Linked DNA regions of Paraneptunicella aestuarii. The protein of the gene in region 2 interacts with the protein of the main gene of each other region in a pairwise test. Links are inferred from orthologs where the notes say so. Each region holds a gene or a part of one and is shown on either strand. Other genes may lie near its edges.

The links.
Region 1: the proteins of KIH87_RS14580 (region 2) and KIH87_RS17580 interact in binary tests that used the Escherichia coli proteins (3 or more experiments, as listed by UniProt). The link is inferred for Paraneptunicella aestuarii from one-to-one orthologs.
Region 3: the proteins of KIH87_RS14580 (region 2) and bolA interact in binary tests that used the Escherichia coli proteins (3 or more experiments, as listed by UniProt). The link is inferred for Paraneptunicella aestuarii from one-to-one orthologs.

Annotation. Positions count from the first base shown.
Region 1 is NZ_CP074570.1:4,505,058-4,512,706, reverse strand. Bases 2,783-5,523 are described here. They hold KIH87_RS17580 (BolA family protein), read right to left. Parts: upstream 4,413-5,523; coding sequence 4,152-4,412; downstream 2,783-4,151. Other genes in these bases: mlaD (outer membrane lipid asymmetry maintenance protein MlaD), read right to left, coding at 5,438-5,523; mlaC (phospholipid-binding protein MlaC), read right to left, coding at 4,747-5,391; KIH87_RS17575 (STAS domain-containing protein), read right to left, coding at 4,442-4,747; murA (UDP-N-acetylglucosamine 1-carboxyvinyltransferase), read right to left, coding at 2,783-3,982. Also shown: KIH87_RS17590 (methyl-accepting chemotaxis protein), read right to left, coding at 60-2,186; more of murA, read right to left, coding at 2,717-2,782; more of mlaD, read right to left, coding at 5,524-5,905; lipid asymmetry maintenance ABC transporter permease subunit MlaE, read right to left, coding at 5,918-6,697; KIH87_RS17555 (ATP-binding cassette domain-containing protein), read right to left, coding at 6,697-7,494. UniProt on the Escherichia coli protein: Involved in cell resistance against acid stress.
Region 2 is NZ_CP074570.1:3,784,688-3,795,186, forward strand. The notes cover bases 4,311-7,273. They hold KIH87_RS14580 (Grx4 family monothiol glutaredoxin), read right to left. Parts: upstream 5,983-7,273; coding sequence 5,638-5,982; downstream 4,311-5,637. Other genes in these bases: KIH87_RS14570 (peroxiredoxin), read right to left, coding at 4,311-4,811; KIH87_RS14575 ((2Fe-2S)-binding protein), read left to right, coding at 5,272-5,466; KIH87_RS14585 (Fe-Mn family superoxide dismutase), read left to right, coding at 6,332-6,913. Outside these bases: KIH87_RS14545 (GntP family permease), read left to right, coding at 1-53; KIH87_RS14550 (extracellular catalytic domain type 2 short-chain-length polyhydroxyalkanoate depolymerase), read left to right, coding at 152-1,195; KIH87_RS14555 (3-hydroxybutyrate dehydrogenase), read left to right, coding at 1,188-1,964; KIH87_RS14560 (flagellar protein MotY), read right to left, coding at 2,038-2,898; rnt (ribonuclease T), read left to right, coding at 3,487-4,113; more of KIH87_RS14570, read right to left, coding at 4,206-4,310; KIH87_RS14590 (PrkA family serine protein kinase), read left to right, coding at 7,451-9,373; KIH87_RS14595 (YeaH/YhbH family protein), read left to right, coding at 9,389-10,499. UniProt on the Escherichia coli protein: Monothiol glutaredoxin involved in the biogenesis of iron-sulfur clusters.
Region 3 is NZ_CP074570.1:992,810-1,003,334, forward strand. What follows is about bases 4,055-7,043. They hold bolA (transcriptional regulator BolA), read left to right. Parts: upstream 4,055-5,381; coding sequence 5,382-5,705; downstream 5,706-7,043. Other genes in these bases: KIH87_RS04135 (methyltransferase), read right to left, coding at 4,055-4,454; KIH87_RS04140 (alpha-ketoglutarate-dependent dioxygenase AlkB family protein), read left to right, coding at 4,531-5,187; KIH87_RS04150 (TRAP transporter small permease subunit), read left to right, coding at 6,076-6,537; KIH87_RS04155 (TRAP transporter large permease), read left to right, coding at 6,543-7,043. Also shown: KIH87_RS04115 (aminoglycoside phosphotransferase family protein), read left to right, coding at 1-87; N-acetylmuramate alpha-1-phosphate uridylyltransferase MurU, read left to right, coding at 87-824; co-chaperone DjlA, read left to right, coding at 827-1,843; KIH87_RS04130 (peptidylprolyl isomerase), read right to left, coding at 2,446-3,069; more of KIH87_RS04135, read right to left, coding at 3,126-4,054; more of KIH87_RS04155, read left to right, coding at 7,044-7,916; KIH87_RS04160 (TRAP transporter substrate-binding protein), read left to right, coding at 8,000-9,118; enoyl-ACP reductase FabV, read left to right, coding at 9,353-10,525. UniProt on the Escherichia coli protein: Transcriptional regulator that plays an important role in general stress response. Has many effects on cell morphology, cell growth and cell division. Acts by regulating the transcription of many genes, including dacA (PBP-5), dacC (PBP-6), ampC and mreB.

The DNA.
Region 1 (7,649 bases), 720 kb from region 2 along the record:
GTGCGATGATATTAATGCTAAGCCCTCCAATGTTATGAAGGGCATTACCTTTGAATGGATTAAGTCCCAGTTACCTGGAATCGAGACATAAGCTGCTCGAGTCGGTTAGCACTGCTATCAACTGAACTGGTGCCCAGGCGTACTTCAATCAATGAGTTTTGTAACTTCGAACTGATATGAGTCACTTGTTGGGCACTTTCTAATTGTTCGGTACCTTTTTGATTGATGTTGGATAATGTCGATAGGGTTTGAACGACTATATCCGATAGACCGCCGTCATCTTTGCTCACTTCTTCTGCCGTGCGTAATCCATTTTCAACACCTGCAACGCCAGATTCCATAATCTCTACTGCTTTACGAGCGTTTGTCTGTATAGCATTGATCATTTGGCCTATCTCTGACGTTGATTCAGCCGTGCGCCCCGCTAGATTTCTAACTTCGTCTGCTACGACAGCGAATCCTCTTCCTTGTTCTCCTGCTCTTGCGGCTTCAATGGCTGCATTGAGTGCTAGCAGGTTGGTTTGATTAGCTACCTCGCTGATCAGATCCACTACAGAGCCTACGTTGTTGGCATTACCGTTTAATTGATGGATAGTCTTTACTGAGTTTTCGATAGAAGCACGAATACTTTCAGTTTGATCCTTTACTGCAAGGAATTGACTTTTGGTTCGTTGAGCTGCTGAATCCAAGCCTGTGCGGAGCCCTTCAACTTCTTGTGAAGCCTCCTTAACACTGTGTAATTGCGCTTTTAATCGTTCGATTAACAATTGCATCTGTTGCAATACACTGGTTGCGTTATCACTAAACTCAGCCTGTTTTTCCACCAGAATAGCCTTGGCTTCCTTAACCTCGCTGGAGACCCCCATGACTTTACTGACGGTGCTGTCCAGACTGTCGATAAAGCTATTTATCCAGCGCCCTAATTCGGTGATTTCATCATTGGATTTGCTTCCAATATCCAAACGTTGTTTGAGATTACCGCCACCTTCTGCAATGCCTCGGATGACATCGGTCATTCTGTGCAGCCGACGTGAAACCCGAGATAGCCCTCGTTTGCTGTAAACGATAGCTGATGTGATAACAACGGCTGTTGTGGCTATACCAGACCAAAGCCAATTCCATTCTAATAATGAATAGCATAGCGGTGCAGTTATCACTGCCAGAAGATTGAAAAACAGGTACTGACGCATCAGGTCGTAGCTCAATGAGCGACCACGATAGACTTCTTCCAAATCTCCTTCGCACATCATTCCCCAACGATCCCTGGAGCCTGGGAGTGTGAAAGTTACTCCCTTACCGATAACTGGTATATGACGATAGTCAGAATACGCTGGGTAGGTAACAAATAGATTTTGACCGTTGCTGATGGTTTCCCTGACCCCCGGATGAAGTTCCCCCGTTGCGGGATCCGTAAAGCGGAGCTCCAGCTCGGTATGGTCTCGCACACTAACTATACCCCAATCGGTTCTAACCCCGTCTTTCAGATTGTCTCCCAGAGAGAATGTGCGATCTTCAAATCGTGAACGTGAGAGTGCTGTACCTTGCTGTATGCTCGGATCAAATTTCGAATCCACCATAAACAGATAGTTATCACCGGAATCCTGATAGATGTGTCCAGCCTCACGCTGAATGAGATCGCCGATAACATCATTGGGAACTCTGGCACAAAGACAGATTGACGAACCACTAGGTGCGGTTAATGGCAGGTAGAACATCAATGTCACGGCATCATGAAATTTGGAAGACGTTGGGCCGAGGTCTTTTGTCACTTGATCGATATAGGGGCCATGAAGGAATTGTGAGATAAAACCTTCTTCTACGGCTTTGGGATTGAGATCCTTTGAGCCGATGCGCTTTGGGTATGTTGACGTAATAACAATTCCCTCTTGATCAATAATAAACAGCTCGGATATATCGGAACTTTGCTTAAACTTTGATTGCAGAGTGGAGCTTTCGATTTCTCCATTGGGGCTGAACTGGAATTCATCCGCGACACTTTCCAGAAATTGCCATTGACTCGAGGCCCAATCTTGCAGGAGATCCTGACGAGTGGCTGCAATACCTTCAAAGGTTCGTTCTACAAAAGGATAGCGATGCTTATTGAGGAAGCATGACCAGCCTAGTGAGAACTTACCATTTGAACCAAACCATGGAAGCCAGGTTTTCTCTTGGGCGCTGAGTGACATATTTGTGCTCTTGATCATTTAATACCTCATTACAAGATTCACTTGGGAAGTCGAAGCGCCTTATCAGGTGCGTGTTGGGATACCTATCAGGAAATGTGCCAAAGATAATTTATTAGCCGTACTTATACGATTTTGAATAAAAATTTACTATTTTTTAATGGCATTTCGGTCTTTTTAACGATGAAGTTGAATTTAATTTTGATGGAAATGTGAACGATATTTTTTAGGCGTGCAATATTTTGGTGCTTACTTACGATCGCGCATCAATATTGTGCAATTAGGCGATGTGAGGAGAAAAGTCGCATTATTATCGAAGGTTGGTGAGTATAGGTTTTGGCTATCTGCTTTAATCATGCCTATTAGTGGTGCAATTGGTGTTAAGTGACTAATGGTGAAAGAAGAACCGCAAAAGCCTATTCCCATTGTTTTAGCAGAATCTGCGTTCACAGATATAATGCCGGCTTGCAATTGGATTTGTTCAGAGCAAACCGACACACTTTTGAGTTCTAGGTTATTGCTAACAGCCGTTGTTATTCGCTTACACGCTTAATATTCGCGCCAAGATTTCCTAATTTAGCTTCGATCTTTTCATAGCCTCGATCCAGATGATAAATGCGATCAATCAGGGTTTCGCATTCTTCTGCTACTAATGCAGCAATGATCAAGCTGGCAGACGCTCTAAGGTCGGTCGCCATAACGGGGGCGCCCTTCAACAGCGAGTCGCCCTTTGTGATGGCACTATTACCTCGCAGCTCAATATCTGCACCCATTCGGCGCAATTCAGGAACATGCATAAAACGGTTTTCAAAGATAGATTCTGTGACGGTGGCAGTACCTGAAGCGATAGCGTTAAGAGCAACGAATTGTGCTTGCATATCGGTTGGGAAACCCGGATGAGGGGCGGTATTTATGTTAACGGCTTTAGGCTGTTGACCGTGCATGTTTAGCTCGATCCAGTCTTCCCCTGTTGTGATTTCAGCGCCAGCTTGTTCCAGTTTATTCAATACTGCATCAAGCGTATCTGGTGCAGCATGAATGCATTTAACATGTCCTTTTGTTGCTGCGGCAGCAACAAGGAAAGTACCTGTTTCAATACGATCGGGTAATACGTGGTACTGGCAGCCGTGCAAGTTGTCTACGCCTTCAATTGTAACTTTAGGTGAGCCAGCGCCGCTGATTTTTGCGCCCATGGCATTCAGGCACTCAGCTAAATCGACAATCTCAGGTTCGCGTGCTGCATTTTCAATAACCGTTTGTCCGTCAGCCAGAGTCGCTGCCATCATTAAATTTTCAGTTGCGCCAACACTGACCATATCCATAAAAATATTGCAGCCTTTTAGTCGGTCTTTGACTTTGGCTTTAATGTAGCCACCTTCTACTTCTATCTCGGCGCCCATTTTCTCCAAACCTGCGAGGTGTAGGTTTACTGGTCTCGCACCGATTGCACAGCCTCCGGGAAGTGACACTGTGGCCTGACCATATTTGGCAAGCAAAGGGCCGAGCACCAATACGGATGCCCGCATGGTTTTCACCAGCTCATAAGAGGCGGTTTGGTTGTTAACGGTTTCTGCATTGATGAACACGCTTCCGTCATCCTGACGTTCAGCATGAGCTCCCAGTTGTTTCAGAAGAGCAAGGCTGGTGTTTACATCTCTTAAATCCGGAACATTGGTAAAGGTGCACGATTTGTCTGTTAACAGGCTTGCCAGCAGGATTGGAAGGGCCGCATTTTTAGCGCCGGAAATAGTGACTTCACCTTTTAGTGATACGCCACCATGAATAAGAAGCTTGTCCATTTACAGACCTTATTGAATAGAATTAATGTCGTCAGGAATTAAAAACATAATGCCATAATTACGGCTGTAGTTTCAGCAGTGTTACGTATATATAAGTTTAATGCGGGATAGAATCAGGTATCGGTCTTGTGTTTTTTAGATTCGATACTCTGTTTCTATGCAATTATGATTACGCGTCAGGCAAGATTAATTTTTTGTCACGTTGCCACTCTTCATCAGTAAAAGTACGAATTGAAACGGCGTGCAGTGTGCCATCTGCAATATGTGCATTGAGCGGAGCATAAATAGCTTGTTGCTTTTTCACTCGGCTCATTCCATCAAACATATTGCCAACAGCAATTACCTGAAAATGAGAGCCGTCACCTGTCACGTGTACTTCAGATAAATTGAGGTTTTGTTCAAGAATGGATTTAATTTCTTCTGGTTGCATGATGCTTAAACTGAAAAGTAAAACTGTGCCTATTGTAGCCCTAATATTCCATCTACGTCGCTTATTTTTGCCAATTTATAGATACTATCGGGGACATTTTTTAAGGTCATGGTGATTTGCTTTTTATTGCAATAAATACAGCCATTGACCAAACAAGCGACTCCAGCGGTATCTATATTCTCTACTGAAAATAAATCAAGAGTAATGCACTTACTCTTGATTGATTTGATTGTGCTTTCCAATTGTTTCCACAATGCAGGAACTGTCTCGTTATCCAATGAGCCTTGAATGGCATATTCATTCTGCGAGACAGTAACAAGGGAAGCTACATTCATTAGGCTTGTTCCTGAATGTCGTTCAAAACGATGGGGCGTTTATTTTTTTCTTCCATCATCTCGATAACTTTATCCAGTCCGTCCTGACGCAAGATAGATTCCAATTCACTACGTTTGCTGGAAACCATGCTGATCCCTTCTGCAATCATATCGTAAGCTTTCCACTCTTTAGTTTTAGGATTCTTACGCACTTTGAATGCAATTTTGATATCTGGGCGACCTTCCTCTTTTACCAAAGCTCTAACTGTTACGTCTTTGCGTTTGTCGTAGTCCTTCTCTGGCTCAAACTCGACGGTTTGATTGTCATATTGTCCTAATGCGATTGCATAGGTAGCGATCAGATATTTTCTGAAAACCTGAAAGTAATCGGGGATTCTCTCTGGAGGTACAGAACGATAGTGTTTACCTAATACCTTAAGGGCGGCAAATTGATAATCAATGTAAGGCAGCAGCTCTTGCTCTACAATCTCTTTCAGATGATCTGGATTTTTCTGAATTTGAGGCTGTTCATCCTTGATACGTTTAAATGTTTTACCTGCAACGACCTCCAGCAATGAATATGGGTTATCTTCCTCTTCTTCAGCGAAGGCACCAACACTGAATAGTAAAGATAACAACATGAGTAACGTTGATATTTTTAACATGGAGTGAAAGTTAGTTGTTTGCATTTGCAAGTTTATCCTTATGACTTTAATCATTCTTTTGACTAAATAAAAACTGACCAATCAGGTCTTCCAATACTAAAGCTGACTTGGTATCAGAGATATAATCACCGGGTTCCAATACTTCGATTCCTTCAAATGAAAACCCTGGTTGAAATCCGATATATTGCTCACCGAGCAAGCCTGATGTCAGTATCGAAACTGAGCTGGTATCAGGAAATCCTTCATATTCTTTGCTTATCACCAGCTCTACCACTGGCGTAAAATCTTCAGAATCCAGTTCAATATTGCCCACTCGACCAATAACAACACCACCTACCTTGATCGCTGAGCGGGTTTTAAGTCCGCCGATGTTGTCGAATTTGGCGAATAAGCTATAGGTTTCCCCATTACCACTCATTCCCTGATCTGCAACCTTCAAGGCCATCATTAGTAACGACGCAATAGCCAAAGTGACAAAGAGCCCGACTCCAATTTCAATTTTTCTTGATGTCACGTTATTCTCCTACTATTCCGTACCAAACATTAATGCTGTCAAAACAAAGTCCAAAGCTAAAACTGCCAAGGATGAATGCACCACGGTTTGCGTTGTAGCAGCACTGATTCCTTCTGATGTAGGAATGGAATCGTATCCTCTAAACACTGCAATCCAGGTGACGACAAAGGCGAAAACCAAACTCTTAATGATGCCATTTACAACATCGTCTCTAAAATCTACCGACGACTGCATAATCGACCAGTAACTGCCTGAATCGACACCTAGCCAATCAACGCCAACCAAGTGCCCGCCCAAAATACCAATAGCGCTAAAAATTACCGCCAGCATTGGCATCGAAATAACGCCAGCCCAGAAACGTGGAGCGATAACTCTGCGTAAAGGGTCTACTGCCATCATTTCCAAACTGCTCAGTTGTTCCGTTGCTTTCATTAAGCCGATTTCTGCGGTTAAGGCAGAACCCGCTCTACCGGCAAACAATAAGGCGGTTACTACTGGCCCTAACTCTCTGAGTAGTGACAGAGCAACCATTGGCCCCAAGCTTTCTTCAGCACCGTAATCTACTAGTACAGTATAGCCCTGGAGCGCCATAACCATGCCGATAAACAAGCCGGATACACCAATAATGAGTAAGGACTGAACGCCTACAATGTAAATCTGCTTAATTGTCAGTGGTGTATTCTTTATCAATTGAGGGCGAGCAAAAATAGCGCCCATCAATACGAAAAAGGCACGCCCCATTGTGGCGAAGGATTCAATGGTTTGGCGACCTGTTCGAGCAAAGAATTCCATCACAATGTTTCTCCTAATACGCTGGCGAAATCCTTGGCTGGATAATGAAATGGTACTGGGCCATCTGCTTCACCACGCAAGAATTGTTGTACTAGCGGAGAATCCGATTGTTCGATTTCTTCGGTAGTTCCTTCACCAATAATGCGTTTATCAGCTAACACGTAAACATAGTCAGCGATGGTCATTACTTCGGTGACATCGTGAGTCACGACTATGCTGGTCAGGTTCAGGGCATCGTTGAGTTCTTTAATTAACTTCACCAATACGCCCATTGAGATAGGATCCTGGCCGGCAAAGGGTTCGTCATACATAATTAATTCTGGATCCAGTGCGATCGCCCTTGCCAGCGCCGCACGTCTTGCCATCCCGCCAGATAGCTCACTTGGCATTAAACTCGCTGCACCTCGTAATCCCACAGCTTGTAACTTCATTAATACGGTGGTCTTAATCAGTTCTTCCGATAATTTCGTATGCTCACGAAGAGGGAAGGCGACATTATCAAATACCGACATATCCGTAAATAAAGCACCACTTTGAAATAACATGCTCATATCACGACGAGCTTTGAATAGCTGATTGCGGCTCATTTGAGCTAAGGAGTTGCCTTTAAAACGAATGTCGCCACTATCGGGTATCAACTGCCCACCAATCAACTTCAGCAAGGTTGTTTTACCTATCCCGCTGGGTCCCATTATCGCCGTTGTTTTGCCTTTTTGAATGCGCACGGAAACGTTGTCGTAGATTACGCGTGACCCACGACTGAAACACATATTGTCAATTTCAACGAGATTATCCATGCAAGTATTCGTTCCTGATCGTCAGTGAGGCAAAAACGTATAAGAAAGACGTTTGAGGTGCCACGTTAAGTATGGGTATTTTACGGTTTTTCAAGTCGGGAAAACAAAGTCAAAAAGTAACAACGTATTAGTTAAAAAATCGAATGATTTTAGAG
Region 2 (10,499 bases):
TCATTCCGTTAATAGGTTTGGCTCTGGCAGTAACTTTATTCAATATTTTCTAAAAACGACCAGTTCCCGGGGCTTGGTACGTAATGGGTAAACAATAAGTAGTCATTGGCGAGGAGAGGCAACTCACCTCCATTGTTTCAGGTATATAAACATGTCTCTACATTCTGGTTCTTCTGGCAAGAAATCCGTCAAACAGAAGCTCTTCCACTTTAGCCTTTTTGCCAGCGCAATTGCGATTTCCTTTTCAAGCTACAGCGAGCCGCTGGCACTAAATCTGGATTTATCGAAAACCACAGTATCCGGATTATCCAGTGGAGGCTACATGGCAACACAGTTTCATCTGGCTCATTCTGAGTTAGTTCAAGGTGCCGCCATGATCGCCAGTGGCCCTTATTTCTGTGCTCAAAACAGCCTGACCACAGCGTTGTCGCAATGTGTGGGAAAATCTGGAGCATCAATTGAGCTAAATGCTTTGGAAACCCAAATAGACCGTTGGCAGCAAGAAGGCAAAATAGCCGACACCAAGTCTTTGCAAGACGACAAAATCTGGATATTGGGCGGTACACTGGATCAGAAAGTGGGGCGCAGTGTTGTATCGGCTCTTAACCAGCAATACCAACAGTGGATACCGAAAGACAATATTCAATATGTGCAAGACAAAGCCTTTGCTCATCATTTTCCAACAGCGAATGAAGGGAGCGATTGTAAAAAGTCAGAATCACCTTACATCGGCAATTGTCAGTTTGACGCCGCAGGCTCTTTGCTTACTCAGCTGTATGGCAATTTGACCCCTGCCACTCAAGCGTCGCAAAGTCACATTCATACAATAAGCACGGAACAATTGCCGAAGGAACAACAAGACACGCTAGCGACAGAATCTTATTTATACGTGCCTGAAAACTGTGCTGAAGGTAAAGCCTGTTCACTGCATATTAGCTTCCACGGTTGCAATCAAAATGCCGAAGCCATTGGCACTGATTATGTTACCAAAACTGGCTTAAACCGATGGGCCGAGAGCAACAATATTGTGGTGCTTTACCCGCAAACCAAAAACAGCACAGTACTCCCTTTCAACCCTCAAGGTTGCTGGGATTGGTGGGGTTACACCGATGGCGATTATGCCACTCGGAATGGTAAGCAAATCAAGGCGGTATATTCACTTATTCAACAGATTTCCGGGAGACAAAATGGCTAGTCAAATGAACAAAAATATCTTGGTGACAGGCGGAGCCAGTGGCATCGGTTTTGCCATTGCTGAATACCTGGGCAAGCAAGGTAATCATGTCATTATTGCTGACTTAAATGGTGACGCAGCCAATTCAGCCGCAAACAAATTAAAAGAACAATCTATTTCGGCATCAGCCATTGAAATTAATGTAGCTGATAGCGCTGCTATTGCATCGCTTCCTGAAAAGCTGGCCGACACTCCGGTTGATGTTTTGGTCAATAATGCCGGTATTCAACACGTATCCAGGCTGGAAGATTTCCCGGCGGATAAATGGAGTTTGCTAATACAGGTTATGCTGGTTGGCCCAGCCATGCTAACACGCGCCCTATTACCAACCATGAAAGAACGCGGTTATGGACGAATTATTAACGTTGGTTCCATCCATTCTCTTGTGGCTTCTCCGTACAAATCAGCTTATGTAGCTGCGAAACACGGTTTGCTGGGATTTGCTAAAACTCTGGCTCTGGAAACAGGCGACGTGGATGTAACCATCAACACCCTTTGCCCTTCTTATGTGAAAACCCCTCTGGTTGAAAAACAGATTGCTTCACAGGCGAAAGAACATGGCTTATCAGAAGAAGAAGTGGTGAACAAAATCATGCTGGAACCCATGCCTAAGAAGGCATTCATTGGTCTAGATGAGTTAGCTGAGACAGCCGCTTTCTTGATGAGCAATGCCGCTAGAAATATCACAGGACAAACCATTGTTCTGGACGGTGGCTGGACAGCTCGTTAATCTTAATTTTTACTGATGACTAATATGCAAATGGCGGCCTAGGCCGCCATTTTGTTAATTCATTCCTGAACTTTTAAGACTTCTGCATCCGAATAACAACGCGTCGGTTTTTCGCTCTCGCCAGACTATTGTCGTTCGGTGAAATATGGCGACGCTCACCGTGTCCGGTCACTTCGATACGTTCAGCTGCAACGCCCATTTTTTCAAAGAAGGTTTTAATTTCGTTGGCGCGTTTTATGGATAACTGTTCATTGCTGTAACGACCACCGTAGCTGTCGGTATAACCATCCAGTAATACCAGTTCCAAGTCAGTGTCTTCCTTCAAATATTCGCCAATCATATTCAGCTTTTGCTTGGCTCCCCGAGTAAGGTTAATACTGTTCTTTTCGTAAGAAAGCACTGTGTAGGAAATGTCATCAAAGCTGAACGGCAATAAATTGGAAACGCAATTGACAAAGCTCTCATAAGGCAAAGCGAAATTACTGGCATTCAAGGCAACCGCAACACTGTCATAACGACTGTACCAGTCTTGATAATAAATGGTCGGCCAATAACCTTTTTCCAGTTCAGACAGCATGGTCCATGCGGCCTGTTCAGGCAAATCGCTATCATATTGCTTGCGAATATTCATATCGGCAATAGGACGCTGTAATTCGCCGGGCATCCAGCTTGGCGGCACAGAATAGACATAAGCCATGCGATAGTCTTTCGGAAGGCGACGCATATCCAGAGTGAATTCCATGTTCAAATGCTTGCTGGCAACACTGGAAAAGATGGCTTTACCGTAGCCGGGCAAATCATGGGTAAGCGTACACTCAAGGCGATTGGGAACGTTGATACTCCATACGGAATCTTCAACATTCGCAGAATAGTGGCGAACGCTGGCACTAGCGCCGAAGGAAAATAATAAGAAACCAAATACTAACTTTTTCATACCGGTGGTGATCCCAACTATTCAAGTTCAAGCAGCTCAAGCGCAAACTAATCAAGCGACTCAGGCAAATGTAAACTCTTGCTTCTACTTGTATCTGTTTGCATCGGCTTACCTGAACATGCCAAAACAAACTGGAATATATTGCAACTCTTTGGCTTTGTATCGGCATATAAGCCAATCACTTAAAGGCTTTTTGAACAAGTACCGTTTCACTTGGAAACACTACGCAAAAAAACCAGCCCCAGATGTGTCTGATTCCTGAAAATCCAATAGTCTCAATACCCGGCTCTATGCCTTATTTCCCTATCGTTATTTCTAAAAGCTAGAAACCTGTAGAGCCGCCACCGGAACCAAGCTTACTACCAATTCAAATAAAACATCAAGTATAGCTTAAGCAAACAGGCATAATGCTTTACAAACCCTGCAAACTGTTCCCCCTTGCATACATAGCACTTTGATGATTTTTTCGCTTTTCATTGCTAAAAGTACCAATAAAGATCGGCACACAGGTTGTATTTTGCTAGGATCGCCTCTGGTATTTTGCCTTGGTTGCGATAATTTATGGAGTTAAGCTCATTCGATATGTCCATGCCGGAAGATAAATTCCAGCTATGTAACCGTTTCCGTGGATATTACCCGGTGGTTATTGACGTAGAAACCGCAGGATTTAATGCATTGCAAGACGCTTTGTTGGAAGTGGCTGCAGTCACTCTCAAAATGGATGAGAACGGTCAGCTACACATGGACAAAACCTTTCATTACCATGTATTGCCTTTTCATGGTGCCAATCTGGAACAATCAGCTCTGGATTTTAATGGTATTGATCCTTACTGCGCACTACGTGGCGCTATTTCTGAACAGGATGCCATTACCGATCTTTGCAAACACATCCGTAAAGGACAGAAACAGGCAAACTGCCAACGCTCAGTGATAGTGGCGCACAACGCAGCCTTCGATCAAAGCTTTATCAATGCGGCGATTGATCGTGTTGAATTAAAGCGCAGCCCATTTCATCCTTTCGTGTCTTTCGACACAACCAGTCTGGCAGGATTAGCATTTGGTCAAACCGTTTTAGCCAAAGCCTGTAAGGCTGCAGGCATGGACTTTGATCAAAAAGAAGCGCATTCAGCCATTTACGATGCACAAAAAACAGCGCAACTATTCTGCACTATCGTTAATAAATGGCACGATGGTGTGGGTTGGCCGATGAGCTAATCAGGCTCCCTGAACTGAAAAGAAAAAAGGATGAAGCCTTACGACTTCATCCTTTTTTGAAACTGAATTTTCAGCAGCTAACGGATTATAAGTTATAGCTGATCTGAGTTTTCAGACAAGTATGCAGCAACACCTTCCGGGCTTGCATTCATGCCTTTCTTACCTTCTTGCCAGCCAGCTGGGCAAACTTCACCGTGTTCTTCGTGGAAGTTCAACGCATCAACCATGCGCAACATTTCGTCGATGTTACGGCCTAGAGGTAGATCGTTAACAACCTGATGGCGAACGTTACCAGCAGCGTCAATCAAGAAAGAACCACGGAAAGCAACACCAGCTTCTGGATGCTCAACATCATACGCTTGGCAAATTTCATGCTTAACGTCAGCAACCAAAGTGTACTTAACAGGGCCGATACCACCTTTTTCTACTGGAGTGTTACGCCATGCGTTGTGAGAGAATTGAGAATCGATGGAAACACCAATTACTTCAACACCACGCTTTTGGAACTCTTCATAACGCTTGTCGAAAGCGATCAATTCAGAAGGACAAACAAAGGTAAAGTCCAGAGGATAGAAGAAGATAACTGCTTTTTTGCCTTTGATTTCTTCAGACAAAGTGAAGCTATCTACGATTTCACCATTACCTTTAACAGCGGCTGCAGTAAAGTCAGGAGCTGGACGACCAACTAATACACTCATTGAGTTCTCCGATAAATGTATAACATTGAAAAGAATCGCTAAATAATATTTGCGAGCGTGTTCAGCCGCTCCTACTGAGTTAGAACAGTGTGCCGAACTTAAACGCGGCTATTACACAAAAACAGTGCGCAAAATCAGCTAAAAAATGCACAACTCTAACCCAGTAGGAGTAGGCTGATACACAATATAGTGACGGTTAGTAAAAAAACCAATTGATTTAGTTAATTGTCTTATTCGATAAATTCAATTCATGGCAATCAAGATGAACGAATCAGCCGAATATTTGATCACAAAATAATATGATTGAACAAAAATTCCTCTTGCATTATTACAAATAACAATTATTATCATTTACAGTAACATTTAAGAAAGAAACTTAAGAGAAGTTGGTATAGATAACTCTCTCAGGTCGTTACAAACAACAACGTTTTTACTTACAACCCGAGCAAAAGAGACCCAAATGTACGTTTGCCTTTGCAATGCCATCACCGACCGAGCTATCCGCAAAGCCGTGGAAGAACAAGGCGTGGGTAACATTCGCGATTTACGCCGTAGCCTTGGCGTTGCAAACCAATGTGGCAAGTGTGCTCAGGTTGCTCAAACCATTATCGACCAAACCATAGTCGATAGCTCATTGTTTAAAGAAGTATCCTGAGACGTCTAAAGTCTTCGCTTCTATCTCATCACAAGTTCATTCTATTCTGCTATTCACAGACTATTTTAATTAAGAAGAAAAGACCCGCTCGTCTGTTTAACTGAAAGGAAATGGGTGCATGTGAGCAGGGCGTTTAGCCCCACTCTCAAAAAAAGAAATCGGTATAAGAAGCTATTCTGCGTCGCCAGCCGCTTGCTGAGCTCTGGCAGCGGCTTCTTTGATAATAGGCTGCAACTCACCTTGCTGGAACATCTCCATAATAATGTCACAGCCACCAATCAACTCACCTTCAACCCACAATTGCGGGAAAGTCGGCCAATCAGCATATTTCGGCAATTCAGCACGAATATCAGGGTTCTGCAAAATGTCGACATAAGCAAATGGCTCACCACAGGAAATCATGACCTGAGCAGCTTGTGAAGAAAAACCACAGCTAGGCAGCTTGGGAGACCCTTTCATGTACAAAAGAATGGGATTTTCGGAAATTTGCTGTTTAATTTTATCAAGGGTTTCCATTAAGTTTTACCTACATCAAAAATATCAAATATTAATTCGCATCTTTGCCTGTTGAAAAGCCGATTTCACAGGAGTGCTAACAATTAATGATAACGCTCTCTTTTCTCAACAAGCAAACTGACATGCCAGACAGATGATTATTGTGTCTAAATTTAGCTTTTCAAGTTCTTCTTAATTCTTTTTCTTATAACATTTTCGAAAAAAGCATCTTGTATTTATTCGAGCCATACCCATATCGGGTGACAGCTCAAAACGAGACAATTTATACGCAAAAAGTTGTCATCCAAGTCTTTAATTTGAAGTATTTCCGTACTAGGATTGCAACCCAACTCAATACTGGAGAATCACCATGGCTTTTGAATTACCCCCACTCCCATACGAGAAAAATGCCCTAGAGCCGCACATTTCTGCTGAAACTCTTGATTTCCACCACGGCAAACACCACGCAACTTACGTTGCCAAGTTGAATGGCCTGGTTGAAGGCACTGATATGGAAAACAAATCTCTTGAAGAGATTGTTAAAACTTCAGAAGGCGGTGTATTTAACAATGCAGCTCAAATCTGGAACCACACTTTCTACTGGAACAGCCTGAGCCCAAATGGCGGCGGCGAACCAACTGGCGCATTAGCTGACGCTATCAATGCAAAATGGGGTTCTTTTGAAGACTTCAAAGCAGCGTTCAACGACAAAGCAGTAAACAACTTCGGCTCTAGCTGGACTTGGTTGATCAAAACTGCAGACGGCGGCCTGGATATCGTGAACACGAGCAATGCAGCAACACCGTTAACAGAAGACGGCGTTACTCCTTTGATGACTGTTGATTTGTGGGAACACGCTTACTACATCGACTACAGAAACTTGCGTCCTAAGTATATGGAAGGTTTCTGGGCTTTGATTAACTGGGATTTCGCAGCGAAAAACTTCGGTTAATTACCAGAATTAAAAATGATTTTTAGAGCCCTCTTTCGAGGGCTCTTTCATATTCAAAATTCAGACACGCATTTTCACTCAAATCGTAATTCCCCCAGACACTATCTAATACGACGCCCCTAACGAAATCGTTCAACAAACAAGCACCTGCCCCTATACTTTCGTCTACATGGAAAATTTTTTTTATTTTCTTAACACCTTGCCAGCTCAGTCTTTGCGCACTCTGTAACGAATTTACTACTTTAAATTCAGATAATTGCCCCCAAACATTTATTGGACAATAACCTATTTCATGGAGTAGCTTTTTAAACATAGTAGCGGTAAATGAAAGAGTTCGAAGTAATGGAGACAGAACAACAAACTGATCTCCATCAATAGCGAGCAAAATATTGATAATAAAATATTTTGTTACTTAGATTCTTGGCTCGGTTAGTTCAAAAAATGCAACGCAATAGATGCATTATGGTCTAACCTTAAAAGTAGAGCTGACGCATAGAAAGAGATTGCGCCCAACCTGTTCCCAAGCTGGAGGTCGTCATGAGTATTTTCGAGCATTACCAACAACGTTACGAAGCTCACAAGGAAGAAGAGTATTCCATACAGGAATATTTAGAGCTGTGTAAAAATGACCGCACGGTTTACGCCAACGCGGCAGAACGCCTACTACTAGCAATTGGCGAACCCAAGCTAATTGACACATCACAAGACCCTGCCCTGAGCAGGATATTTTCCAACCGAGTCATTTCTCAATATCCAGCCTTTAGTGAATTCTATGGTATGGAAGAAGCCATTGAGCAGATAGTGTCTTACTTAAAACACGCAGCTCAGGGTCTGGAAGAGAAGAAACAAATCCTGTATTTACTGGGGCCTGTTGGTGGCGGTAAATCCTCTTTGGCTGAAAAGCTAAAAGCGCTAATGCAGAATGTGCCCATTTACTCCTTGAAAGGCAGCCCGGTAAACGATTCTCCATTATGTCTTTTTGATGTGAATGAAGATGGCGACCTGCTTGAGAAAGAATACGGCATTAACAAACGCTATCTGAAAACCATTATGTCTCCTTGGGTACGTAAGCGTTTGCACGAATTTAATGGCGACATTACCCAATTTAAAGTCGTTAAAACCTTTCCATCCATTCTGGATCAGGTGGCTATTGCCAAAACCGAACCCGGTGATGAAAACAATCAGGACATCAGTACACTGGTAGGTAAGGTTGATATTCGCCGTTTGGAAGATTTTGCTCAAAACGACCCTGATGCCTACAGCTACTCAGGTTCCTTATGTAAAGCCAATCAGGGCTTAATGGAGTTCGTAGAGATGTTTAAAGCACCGATAAAAGTGCTGCACCCTCTACTAACCGCCACTCAGGAAGGGAACTACAACCCGACCGAAGGTTTCTCTGCACTGCCTTTTGATGGCTTGATTCTGGCTCACTCAAACGAATCTGAATGGCAAGCATTCCGTAACAATAAGAACAACGAAGCCTTCCTGGATCGTGTTTACATCGTAAAAGTTCCTTATTGTTTGCGCGTGTCTCAGGAAATCAAGATTTACAACAAACTACTTGAATCCAGTGAGTTAACAGAAGCCCCCTGCGCTCCAGGCACATTGGAAACATTGGCTCAATTCACCGTATTGTCTCGCTTAAAAGAGCCTGAAAACTCCAGCATTTACTCGAAGATGCGCGTCTATAACGGCGAGAGCTTGAAAGACACGGATCCCAAAGCCAAGTCGTATCAGGAATATCGTGATTATGCCGGTGTTGATGAAGGTATGGACGGCCTATCAACCCGTTTCGCCTTCAAGATCTTATCGAAAGTCTTTAACTTCGATCATCAGGAAGTCTCGGCTAACCCGGTTCATTTGTTCTACGTGTTAGAACGTCAAATTGAACGAGAACAGTTCCCGAGCGATCTGGAAGACAAATACAAAGAACACCTGAAAGGTTATCTGGTTCCCAAGTACGTCGAGTTCATCGGCAAGGAAATTCAGACAGCTTACCTGGAATCCTACTCAGAATACGGTCAGAACCTGTTCGACCGTTATGTCACCTATGCTGACTTCTGGATCCAGGATCAAGAATACCGAGATCCTGAAACCGGGCAGCTATTCGATCGCGAAGCGCTAAACGCCGAGCTAGAGAAGATAGAGAAACCAGCTGGCATTAGTAATCCGAAAGATTTCCGTAATGAAATCGTGAATTTCGTATTGCGTGCCAGAGCCGGAAACGAGGGCAAAAACCCTGCCTGGATCAGTTACGAGAAACTTCGTACTGTCATTGAGAAGAAAATGTTCTCCAATACAGAAGATCTACTTCCGGTCATCTCTTTCAATACCAAAGGTTCTGCGGACGATCAGAAGAAACACGATGATTTTGTCAAACGCATGACAGAAAAAGGCTACACGCGGAAACAAGTACGCCTGTTGTGTGAATGGTATTTAAGAGTTAGAAAATCGTCTTAACCTGAGAGGTGACGTATGGCGCACTTCATAGATCGAAGACTGAATAGCAAAGGTAAAAGCACTGTCAATCGGCAGCGCTTTATCCGCCGCTATAAACAGCAGATAAAGAAAGCCGTCTCCGACTCTATCAGCGAGCGCAGTGTTACCGATATTGATTCAGGTGAATCGGTCAGCATTCCGACCAGAGACATCTCTGAGCCAATATTTCACACTGGAAAAGGTGGTAAACGGGAAATGGTTCATCCCGGTAACGACCAGTTCTCTGAAGGTGACAAAATCCAGCGCCCACCGGGCGGCGGTGGAGGCGGTGGTTCGGGTTCCGGTGATGCCAGTAATTCAGGCGAAGGGGCTGATGATTTTATCTTTCAAATTTCGAAAGACGAATATCTCGACTTACTGTTTGAAGATCTGGAACTCCCTAACCTTAAGAAAAACCAGCTGAATCGAGTCATTCAGTACAAAACTCATCGTGCTGGCTATCAAACAGATGGTATGCCAAGCAATCTCGACATAGTCCGCTCCCTTAAAGGTTCGGTCGCTCGTCGTATTGCTTTGACGGCTAGCAAGAAGAAAAGAGTGAAAGAACTGGAAGCTCGAATTGAAGAACTGAAAAACGACAAACATGAGCATCATCTTGAAATTATTGAATTAGAAAAAGAAATTGCCGAGTTAAAACGTAAAATTGCTCGCGTGCCATTTATCGACACCTTCGATTTGCGTTTTAGAAACTATGAAAAACGTCCGCAGCCCACCAGCAAAGCGGTTATGTTCTGCTTAATGGACGTGTCGGGTTCAATGGATCAGGAAACCAAGGACATGGCGAAGCGTTTTTACATTTTGCTCTACTTGTTCCTGACCCGAACTTACAAAGATGTGGAGGTGGTTTACATACGCCATCACACCCAGGCCAAAGAAGTGGATGAACAAGAGTTTTTCTATTCGCAGGAAACCGGCGGAACCATTGTATCCAGTGCCTTAAAATTGATGGATGAAATAGTCACCGATCGTTACCCGAGCCATGAGTGGAATATCTACGCGGCGCAAGCTTCAGACGGTGATAACTGGGCTGATGATTCGCCTCTATGTACTGAAATTTTACAAAAACGGTTGCTCAATATGGTGCGCT
Region 3 (10,525 bases), 2.8 Mb from region 2 along the record:
ACGGTAGGCCGGACAATTCAGGAATGTACTGAATTTGCCGAATTAGTCGCGAACAAAATCCTGCCTGCCGTCGAGGCCAAGCAATAATGAGTCATGCTGGCACTAGCAAACAATCGGCGATCACTACTGCCATGATTCTAGCTGCTGGGCGTGGTGAACGTATGCGCCCTCTGACGGATACGATCCCCAAGCCTTTGCTGGAAGTAGCTGGCAAATCGTTATTGCAATGGCATCTGGATAAGCTGGTTGCTGCTGGTATTAAGCGCGTGGTGATCAATCTGCATTGGCTTGGCGAGAAAATAGAACAAGCTTTGGGAAATGGCAGTCAGTTTGGTGTCGAGCTGGTTTACTCGAAAGAGAATCCTGTCTTGGAGACTGCCGGAGGCATCGCCAATGCATTGCCATTGCTAAATCTGGCTGACAGTGAAGCCTTTTTAGTGGTGAATGGTGATGTGTGGAGTGATATCGATTACGCATTGCTATGCCAGCAGGCTAATGAACGGTTAGGTTCAGATGATAAAGCCTGTTTGGTGATGGTCGACAATCCTGAACATCATCCTGAAGGTGATTTTGTTTTGTACCATGATCGATTGATACAGCATGCAGATGCATCGAATGCTCGACTTACTTATTCAGGCATGGGCGTTTTCAAGCCACATTTGTTTACAGATTTAGCCATTGAACCTGTGCCACTGGGACCAATATTAAGACAGGCAATTTGCAATGACCAGTTAGCTGCAATTCATCATCAGGGGCGTTGGAGTGACGTTGGCACCCCTGAGCGATTGCAGCAACTGGATAAGCAGTTACGGGCAGGAGAGTAACGATGTCGATTTGGGGCAAGGTATTAGGCACATTATTCGGGTTTATGTTTGGACGTTTACCCGGCGCCATACTTGGCTTCATTGTCGGCCACATGTTTGATAAAGGTTACAGTCAGGATTTTAACCAACTGGGTGGTTTCGGACGTTTTTTTACCAGCAGTGAAGCAGTAAAAAGTCAGGCTATCTTTTTTCATGCCTTGTTCTCTGTATTGGGGCACATCGCCAAAGCCGACGGTAGAGTCACTGAAGAAGAAATTAAAGTCGCATCGGATCTCATGGATCAGATGAATCTGACAGGCGATACTCGCCGTGAAGCGCAACAAGCATTCCGCGAAGGTAAAGCCGCCGACTTTCCTTTAAAAGGCATTCTTAAGCAGTTCAGCGAATCCTGCTACGGACGCAAAGACATCTTGCAGATGTACCTGGAGATATTGATTCAGGCGGCTTGTGCTGATGGTGTTGTCGATAAAGATGAAATGCGAGTGCTTGACGAAGTCGCCAAACATTTGGGCTTTAAGCAGCACCATTTACGATTCCTGATTTCATCATTTGAAGCGGAAACACGTTTCCGTCGAGCATGGAAAAATGCGTCACAACGCAGCAATCAGAGAACATCATCCAGCTCGTCTTCTGGCTCATCATCGCAATCGTCTTCTAGTTCGTCATCGAACTGGTCTTCTCGCTCCTCTCACAGTTCATCCTCGCAGTCATCAAGCAGAAGTTCCAATTCATCAAGCTGGCAGCATCGGCAACGCTCGCACTCTCATTCGCATCAGCAACAAAGAGAGCCCCAATACACGCAACAGCAATCTATCGCCGATGCATTTCGTATTCTTGGTGTAAAAGAAAGTGACGACGCGAAAACCATCAAACGTGCCTATCGCAAACTCATGAGCGAGCACCACCCCGATAAACTGGTATCAAAAGGTTTACCCAAGCAAGCAATGGAATTAGCGAAGCAGAAAACGCAGGATATTCAGGCGGCGTATGAGTCCGTCCGAAAGCACAAATCTTTTTGATGGTGGGAAATGGTCTTTTCTCGTTTACTCTGCGTTAGGAGTGCTCATGTACTATTCGTACACTCCGCCCTCCCGCCTTGATTAAACAAGAAAATCCTCATTTCCGATGGCTTGGGTTAAGTAAAACTTTAAGCTGCATGTACACTCAGTCTTTTTTCCTTGCTCTCAAGCTGACTAGTCGTTTTTTGGGGTCGTGATAATGCTCATGTACTATTCGTACACTCCGCCCTCCTGCCTTGATTAAACAAGAAAATCCTCATTTCCAGAATAATAAATGGTTTTTACTTTCCAATTCTTCGTTGGAAGTGCTTATGTATCATTCATACATTCCGCGCTTCCGCCTCAACTTGAAAAGCAAATTCTCATTTCCGATGGCTTGGGTTAAGTAAAACTTTAAGCTGCATGTACACTCCGTTTTTTTCCTTGCTCTCAAGCTGACTAGTCGTTTCTTGGGGTCGTGATAGTGCCCATGTATGACTCATACATTCCGCATTCATGTAGATGTTTCAATGGTTTGTCATACCGGAAACGCTTTGCGTTATCCGGTATCCAGACCGAGGCTTTTCTATGGAATACGCTGGTTCTTATGTGAACTGAGGCGGTTACTGGCCTTCTGGCAAAACAGTCGCTTTCAGCAAAATAACGGGTTCTACGGGTACGTCTTTCCAGCCGAGTTTTATGTCATAGTGAGTTTCGGTTTCGGCCATTTTGTCCAGTATTTCTGTACCTTCAACCGCTTCTCCAAATACGGTATATCCCCAGTTCTTACCGGGATCCAGATTTGTCGTATCGTTGAGGTTGAAATAAAACTGGCGGTTGGCTGTGTGTGGGTCTTCCTTACGCGCCATGGCGATAGAGTAAGTAGTGTTTTTCAAGCCATTTCCCGACTCATTGATAATAGGCGGATAGCTGGGAATTTCACGGAAATTAACATCGTAACCACCGCCTTGAACGACGAAGCCGGGAATAATGCGATGAAAAATAGTGCCGTTGTAACTGTCTTTGGCTACGTAGCGCAGGAAGTTGTTTACCGTTATTGGGGCTTTGGAGCGGTTTAGTTCAATAACTATATTGCCAAAATTGGTTTCCATTTTTACTTTTGGAAACAGGTTCTTAGGTTGTATCCGGGCTCCTTCTTCAATGACTAGAGGGTCATGAGCCTGCGCGTTGCTGATGGTGAAAAGTGTGAGGATAAGAAGAAGGAAACGTCGTGTTATTGTTTGCATTGTGCTCTCTGTCTGATATTGGATGGTTAAACAACCGTGCTTATTCGGTTAAATCTTTACCGCTTAATAGCCGATAAAATACTGAATTTTTCATTACTTGCAATCACCTGATAGCCACCAAACAAACGCTTTAACTTGTCATGATGTTGCAAATGACGGTTTGCCACCACTCGCAATTCCCCCCCTTTATGCAAAGCCTGTTTGGCATCCTGGAACATTTGCCAGGCAATATGGTCGGTAATGGTGTTTTGCTGATGAAAGGGTGGATTACAAACCACGATATCCGCTTTCTGCTCGGGTAAGTCTTCAAGACAGTTGCTGGCAACGAATTCGCACTTTTGCAATTGTTGTGGCAAATTTTCCTCAACATTGAGTTTGGCAGATGCAATTGCCATGTAGGATTCATCAACGAATATCATCTTTTTCACGTCGTTGTCATGCAGCATGGTGAGACCAAGAACACCGTTACCACAGCCTAAATCAATGACGGTTTTGTTGCTTGCCTCGGGTAAATGTTCCAGTAGTAGGCGTGCGCCAATATCTAATTGACCTCGAGAAAACACGTTGGCGTGATTGGCAATGGTGAATTCTGGCGATTCGGTTTTCCAAATGGTTGGGTAGGGTGAGGGCTTTGCTGTGTTTAACTCTCCCACTTTGGAAAATATTAAGCGTGCCTTTTTCACTGCCAATGAGGTGGTGGTCTCAACCAGATATTTCTCAAATAACTCCAGCACTGAAGTTTGCACCGCTTTTACTTTGCCTCCTGCAATCACCGGAGTTTGTGCTGGCAGCTTTTGCAGCATGGCTAACTGATGTTCCAATAAGGCATGACTTCTTGGTAGTTTGATCAAAACTAAATGCGGGGTAGGAAAATCAGCGCTTGTTTCATTCATATCTGCCAGTGAATTCATCATGTACACACTGGCATCAGAGATTTCATTGAGCTCCAGGTTTTGCCGTAATGCCTTCTCGGCAATGATGGAATCGGATTGCCAAAGAATGCTGACTTGTGATTGTTTCAATGTCGATAAAGCACAGGCAATTGCGCCAAATTCATCATTTAGAATGAGAATGGTTGCGGTCTCAGGTAGTTCCATCTCATTAACATGTTGAATCAAATACTCGTCGGCAGCGTCCCAGGCTTGCAGGCTGACATGTTGTCGTTCTTTCGGGTAGCGAAAGAGTTGCAATTTTACGGATGCTTGATTGTCACTCTCTTTATTTTCCTGATTTCCATGAGTAGGAAATGCTATGACAAGTTCGCTATTTGGAACTTGTTGAGCTGAGTCTGATTTGATCTCGGAATGCTTTCTTTTTACTCCGGAATAACCCCGTTTTCTTCCTGAGTTACTTGAATTGTTAGAGCGGCGAGTTTTACTTGTCATGATATAGTTCTTAGTCTGGCTCGGCTTGGAGTGTTCGAGCCATGCGCTTAAATCGGTTTTGGAGTGGGCATTATATATGAAGCAGCAAAGCTTGTTCGATAGTGAGTTGCAAAATCAAGATGATAATGAGCTTGAATTGATCCGCTTTCCACAATTGCCTGACGCAGAATTGGCGTATTACCCTCAATTTCTGGCAGTAGAGCGTGCTGATCATTATTTGACTGTGCTTCGTGAGTCGTTGGCGTGGAAACAGGAACAGATTCAGTTGTACGGAAAGTCTCATCTTATTCCTCGGCTTCAGGCCTGGTACGGCGATCCAGAAGCTAAATACCAATATTCAGGGTTACCTATGCAGCCGGTTCCCTGGACAAAAGAACTGCTGGAACTGAAACTCCAATGTGAGTACCAACTAACTTGTTCTTTCAATAGTGTATTGGCTAACTGGTATCGAGATGGAAACGATAGCATGGGGTTCCATGCGGACAATGAGCCTGAATTAGGGGCTCAACCTGTCATTGCTGCCGTGAGTTTGGGGCAGGAAAGGGTAATTCGCTTTCGCCATAAAAATAAAAAAGATACACTCGCGCTGCATTTGCAGCATGGAAGTTTATTGGTCATGGCTGGCAATACCCAGTCTTACTGGCAACATGGGATTAGTAAGTCCAAACGTACCTTAAATGATCGCATTAGTTTGACCTTTCGCAGGGTCTTTCCAAGCTTAATAACAGGCTAAGTTAGACTAAAAAAATATATTGCGAACACTCAAATGTTTATCAAAATGCAAGCTGTTTTTCTGCAATTTGCAGTGTCTATTTTGACAATACAAAGCTAAATTTAGCAGTACGCCAGTAACGGAAATCGCCACAAAAATGTGGCAGGCATACAGGTCACTGTTGCACTTGGAAGCATTCATTATCAGGAGCGGATATGAACATACAAAACAGTATTGAGCAGAAGTTAGCTGAACACTTCGAGCCTGCTTTTCTAGAGGTGACAAACGAAAGTTCTCAACATAACGTGCCTATGGGTTCTGAGACTCATTTTAAAGTGGTATTGGTTTCTCCCCAGTTTGATGGAGAGCGTTTGTTGAATCGCCATAGAGCAGTGAACTCGGTATTACGTGAAGAGATTGAAAATCATATTCATGCTCTTGCGTTACATACTTACACTGGGTCTGAGTGGGAAAGCCTGTATGGCGATATCCCAAGTTCGCCTTTGTGTATGGGTGGTTCGGCTAGAAAAGCCTCTTAAACAAACATATTGGGCGTAATTCTGGATTTTTGTTGTTTAGTGAAAATTCAAATCAGTATTTCATGAATTACGCATTCCGGTGGCATCTCGGTTCAAGTTGCCACTTAGTTTTTTTGAGTCTTTTTTCGCCACTTTAACTATCCGTAATTCCGAAATATTCGGAAAACGAGTAGTTCCTATCATCAATTTTCATTTATTTTTATCCCTGCAATCGAGATAGAAATTTCACATTAGAGCGTTTTTTTGTTAAAACGCAGCAACAAGAACAACAACCATATTGTGACTTATGTCCTTTCTTGCATCTCTGCAATTGATTATTGATAGATTTCATCGTCTGCTAGGTAAGGTAGTTAGCTGGTTTACCATTTTCATGGCAGTGCTTACTTTTTTTATTGTCGTACTTCGTTATGGTTTCGATATGGGGTGGATAGCCCTGCAGGAAACCGTGATGTATTTGCATGCTGCTGTTTTTATGCTTGGCGCTGCTTTTACGTTAAAAGAAGATGGGCATGTTCGTGTGGATATTTTCTATCGCAATTTCTCTCCCAGAAAACAGGCTTTTGTAGACATCTTTGGCAGCCTGTTTTTATTGATGCCTATTTGTATTTTCATTTTGAGCATGAGCTGGAGATATGTTGCTAACTCCTGGCAATTGATGGAGTCTTCGCAGGCCGCTGGTGGTTTACCTTTTGTCTTTGTTCTTAAAACCCTGATCCTGCTCTTTGCCTTTACCTTACTGCTGCAAGCTATTGCTGAACTGGCGGGTAATTGCCTGGCACTTAAAACGGGTAAAGGCTTACCGCATCATTCACAACCTACTTCGGGAGCATAAGGCTAATGGAATATATGTCGTTATTTATGTTTGCCGCAGTATGTTTGGTCTTACTATTAGGATATCCCGTGGGATTTTCCCTGGCTGGAACCGCGTTGGCCTTTGCCGGTTTCGGTATTATGACAGGAAGCTTTGATGCTTCTTATCTACATGCTGTACCGAATCGACTGTATGGCATTATGTCGAATCAAACCTTGTTGGCTGTGCCACTCTTCGTGTTGATGGGCGTTATTCTGGAAAAATCCAGGGTTGCCGAAGAGTTACTTATAGCCATGTCGCAATTATTTGGTCGTTTAAAAAGTGGTTTGGCGATATCTGTGGTCTTGGTTGGAATGCTCTTGGCGGCCAGTACCGGGATTGTTGGTGCAACCGTGGTGACAATGGGCTTGCTGTCGCTACCAACCATGTTGAAACGGGGCTACAGCGCAGAATTGGCAACAGGTACTATTTGCGCCACTGGTACGTTAGGGCAAATCATACCGCCTTCAATTGCGTTGGTTTTACTTGGTGACGTGCTTTCCAGTGCTTATCAGCAAGCGCAATTGGATATGGGGATTTTCTCGCCTGACAGTGTTTCCGTTGGCGATTTGTTTGTTGGCGCGATTATTCCGGGTATGTTGCTGGTTGGTTTGTATGTCATTTATGTGTTGTCGATGTCGGCATTGGGCAAAGTCGGTGACACGGGTGTTATGCAGAATGAAAATGCCAACAGCGATGATGAGCCTTCAATTTGGGGAGCGTTAATTCCGCCTTTGGCGTTAATTATTGTTGTGTTGGGCAGCATTCTGGCTGGTTATGCGACGCCAACTGAGGCTGCTGGTGTGGGGGCAGTTGGTGCGCTTTTACTGGCTATTGCTAAACAGAAATTGAACTTTCTGGGGCTAAAAGAGGCCATGCTGGACACCACGAAAGTCACATCAATGGTGTTTGTTATCTTAATTGGCGCTTCTATCTTTTCACTGGTTTTCCGAGGTTTTGGCGGTGAAGAACTGATCGACGAGTTCTTTTCTAATCTGCCGGGTGGTGTATTTGGAGCCATGCTGGTGGTGATGGTGATCATCTTCCTGCTCGGTTTTATCTTGGATTTCATTGAAATTACCTTTGTTGTTGTTCCTCTTGTGGCTCCGGTATTGTTGGCTATGGGAGTTGATCCTGTCTGGTTGGGAATTATGATAGCTGTCAATTTACAGACTTCTTTTCTTACCCCTCCATTCGGATTTGCACTATTCTATTTGCGGGGTGTGGCTCCAGAAACGATTCGAACTGAGCAAATTTATCGTGGAGTTGTGCCTTTTATCGGACTTCAAGTCTTGTTGTTAATCGCCCTGGCTATTTGGCCAGAACTGGCAACCTGGCTTCCTGAAACGGTGTATAAGTAGAGGGATCTCGATAAAGTTTGAATAGAGTCGAATAAAATAAATTTTTGTATCTGACACTCACTTGATTATTGGAGAACCTATTGATGAAAGGTTTACTTAGTTTGGTCAAATCGTCCCGTTTGGTGGTTTGGCTTGTTGCGTTGTTTATGTTGGCTTCCTGTGGTGGTGAGCAAACAACAGCAGGAAATACTACTGCCGCACCAGAAGCGAAAACCTATGAGTGGAAACTAATCACCAGCTGGCCGAAGAACTTCCCTGGATTGGGGAAAGGGCCGGAGACATTTGCCAAATATGTGAACGAAATGTCCAATGGGCGTTTGAAAATCAAGGTTTATGGTGCCGGTGAGATTGTGCCGGGATTTGAAGTATTTGATGCGGTTTCTCAAGGTTCCGCAGAAATGGGGCATTCAGGCCCTTATTACTGGAAGGGTAAAGCGCCTGCAGCGCAAATTTTCACGGGTGTTCCTTTTGGTATGAATGCTCAGGAAATGAATGGCTGGTTGCACTACGGCGGTGGTATGCAGTTGTGGGAAGAGCTATATAAGCCATTTGGTTTGATCCCGTTTGCGGGTGGCAATACTGGCGTGCAGATGGCGGGTTGGTTCCAGAAGGAAATCAATTCGGTTGAAGATTTAAAAGGTTTGAAAATGCGTATTCCGGGTCTGGGCGCGGAAATCCTGAAAAAAGTGGGTGGCGTACCTGTCTCTTTAACCGGTGGTGAGCTATTCACTTCACTGCAAACGGGAGCCATTGATGCGACCGAGTGGGTGGGCCCATACAACGATTTGGCATTTGGTTTATATAAAGCCGCGCCTTATTACTACTACTTCGGTTGGCATGAACCGGGCACAACGCTTGAGTTTATGGCGAATGAAAAAGCGTTTAACAGCTTGCCGAAAGATCTTCAGGCGATTATTCGTGTTGCTGCTCGTGCGGTAAACCAGGATATGTTGGACGAATACACGGCGCGTAATAACAATGCCTTGCAAAGCTTGATTCACGAGCACAAGGTGAATGTTCGTGCGTTGCCTGATGATGTGCTGGAAGCGCTTCATGGCGCAGCCTTGGAAGTGTTAGATGAACAAGCGAAAGCAGACCCTATGTTTGCCAAGGTTTATGGGTCTTACAAGAAGTTCCAGACTGAAGTTGCGCAGTTCCACGCGTTAACGGAAGCGCAGCTGTATCGTTCTCGTTCAAAATAGTAAATTTTCTTCTAACCAACGCATCCCGCTAAAAATAAAGGGGATGCGTTGGTTAATCTTCAAATTTGTAGCTAAATCTTGGCCTTAGGTGAAATAAAAGGTCTGCTCCGATTTGCCTCTTTTGGTTACAGCATTACAATAGCGCCAGCAAAAAGTAGAGCAGTCTCTATACTGTTATCTGCATTCGTCTTTTTTAGTACCAATAAGTACCAACACTGTTAAGGATCGTCGGATATGGTGATTAAACCAAAAATTCGTGGCTTCATTTGTACCAACGCTCACCCTGTGGGTTGTGCCGCTAACGTTCAGCAACAAATAGCCTATGTTAAAAATCAAGGTGATTTGGGCGATGGGCCCAAAAACGTGTTGGTTTTAGGATGTTCAACTGGATATGGTTTGGCATCACGAATTGTGAGTGGTTTTGGTTATGGCGCCAAAACATTGGGTGTGTGCTTTGAAAAGGAACCTTCCGAAAAGAAAACCGGAACTGCCGGTTGGTATAACACTTCTGCCTTTCATCAAGCGGCTTCTGACGCTGGTTTGTACGCCAGAACGTTAAACGGCGATGCCTTTTCAAAAGAGTGTAAGCAAAGCGTTATTGCGGCCATTAAAGAAGATTTGGGTAAGGTCGATCTGGTCATTTACAGTTTGGCTTCACCACGTCGTACCGATCCTGAAACGGGTGAAGTGTATAAGTCGACTTTGAAACCTGTCGGTCAGGCTTACACCACCAAAACCTACGACACTGATAAGAATCTGGTTCATGAAGTGTCTTTGGAACCTGCCAATGATGATGAAATCTTCAACACGGTTAAAGTGATGGGCGGGGAAGATTGGGAGCTTTGGATGCAAGCGTTAAATGACGCTGATGTCTTGGCTGATGGCTGTAAAACCACAGCTTACACCTATATTGGTAAAGAGTTGACATGGCCAATTTATGGACATGCCACTATTGGTAAGGCGAAGGAAGATTTGGATCGTGCCGCCGCTGCTATCATTACAGACTATGCATCTAAAGGTATTCATGCATGGGTGTCATCTTTGAAAGCCTTGGTAACTCAGGCGTCTTCTGCCATTCCTGTGATGCCTCTGTACATTTCATTGATTTATAAAGTCATGAAGGAAGAAGGCACACATGAAGGTTGTATTGAGCAAATTACCGGGTTGTTTAATGAAAAACTGTTTGCTGATGCACCTGAAACCGATGATGTGAACCGTTTCCGCATGGATGGTAAGGAAACCAATGATGCGACTCAGGCGAAGATTAAAGCGCTTTGGGATCAGGTGACTCAGGATAACTTCCATGAGCTAAGTGACTATGCAGGTTATCATCAGGAATTTTTGCATTTGTTTGGATTTGGATTTGATGGCGTTGATTATGATGCGGATGTGAGTCCGTTGGCTGAT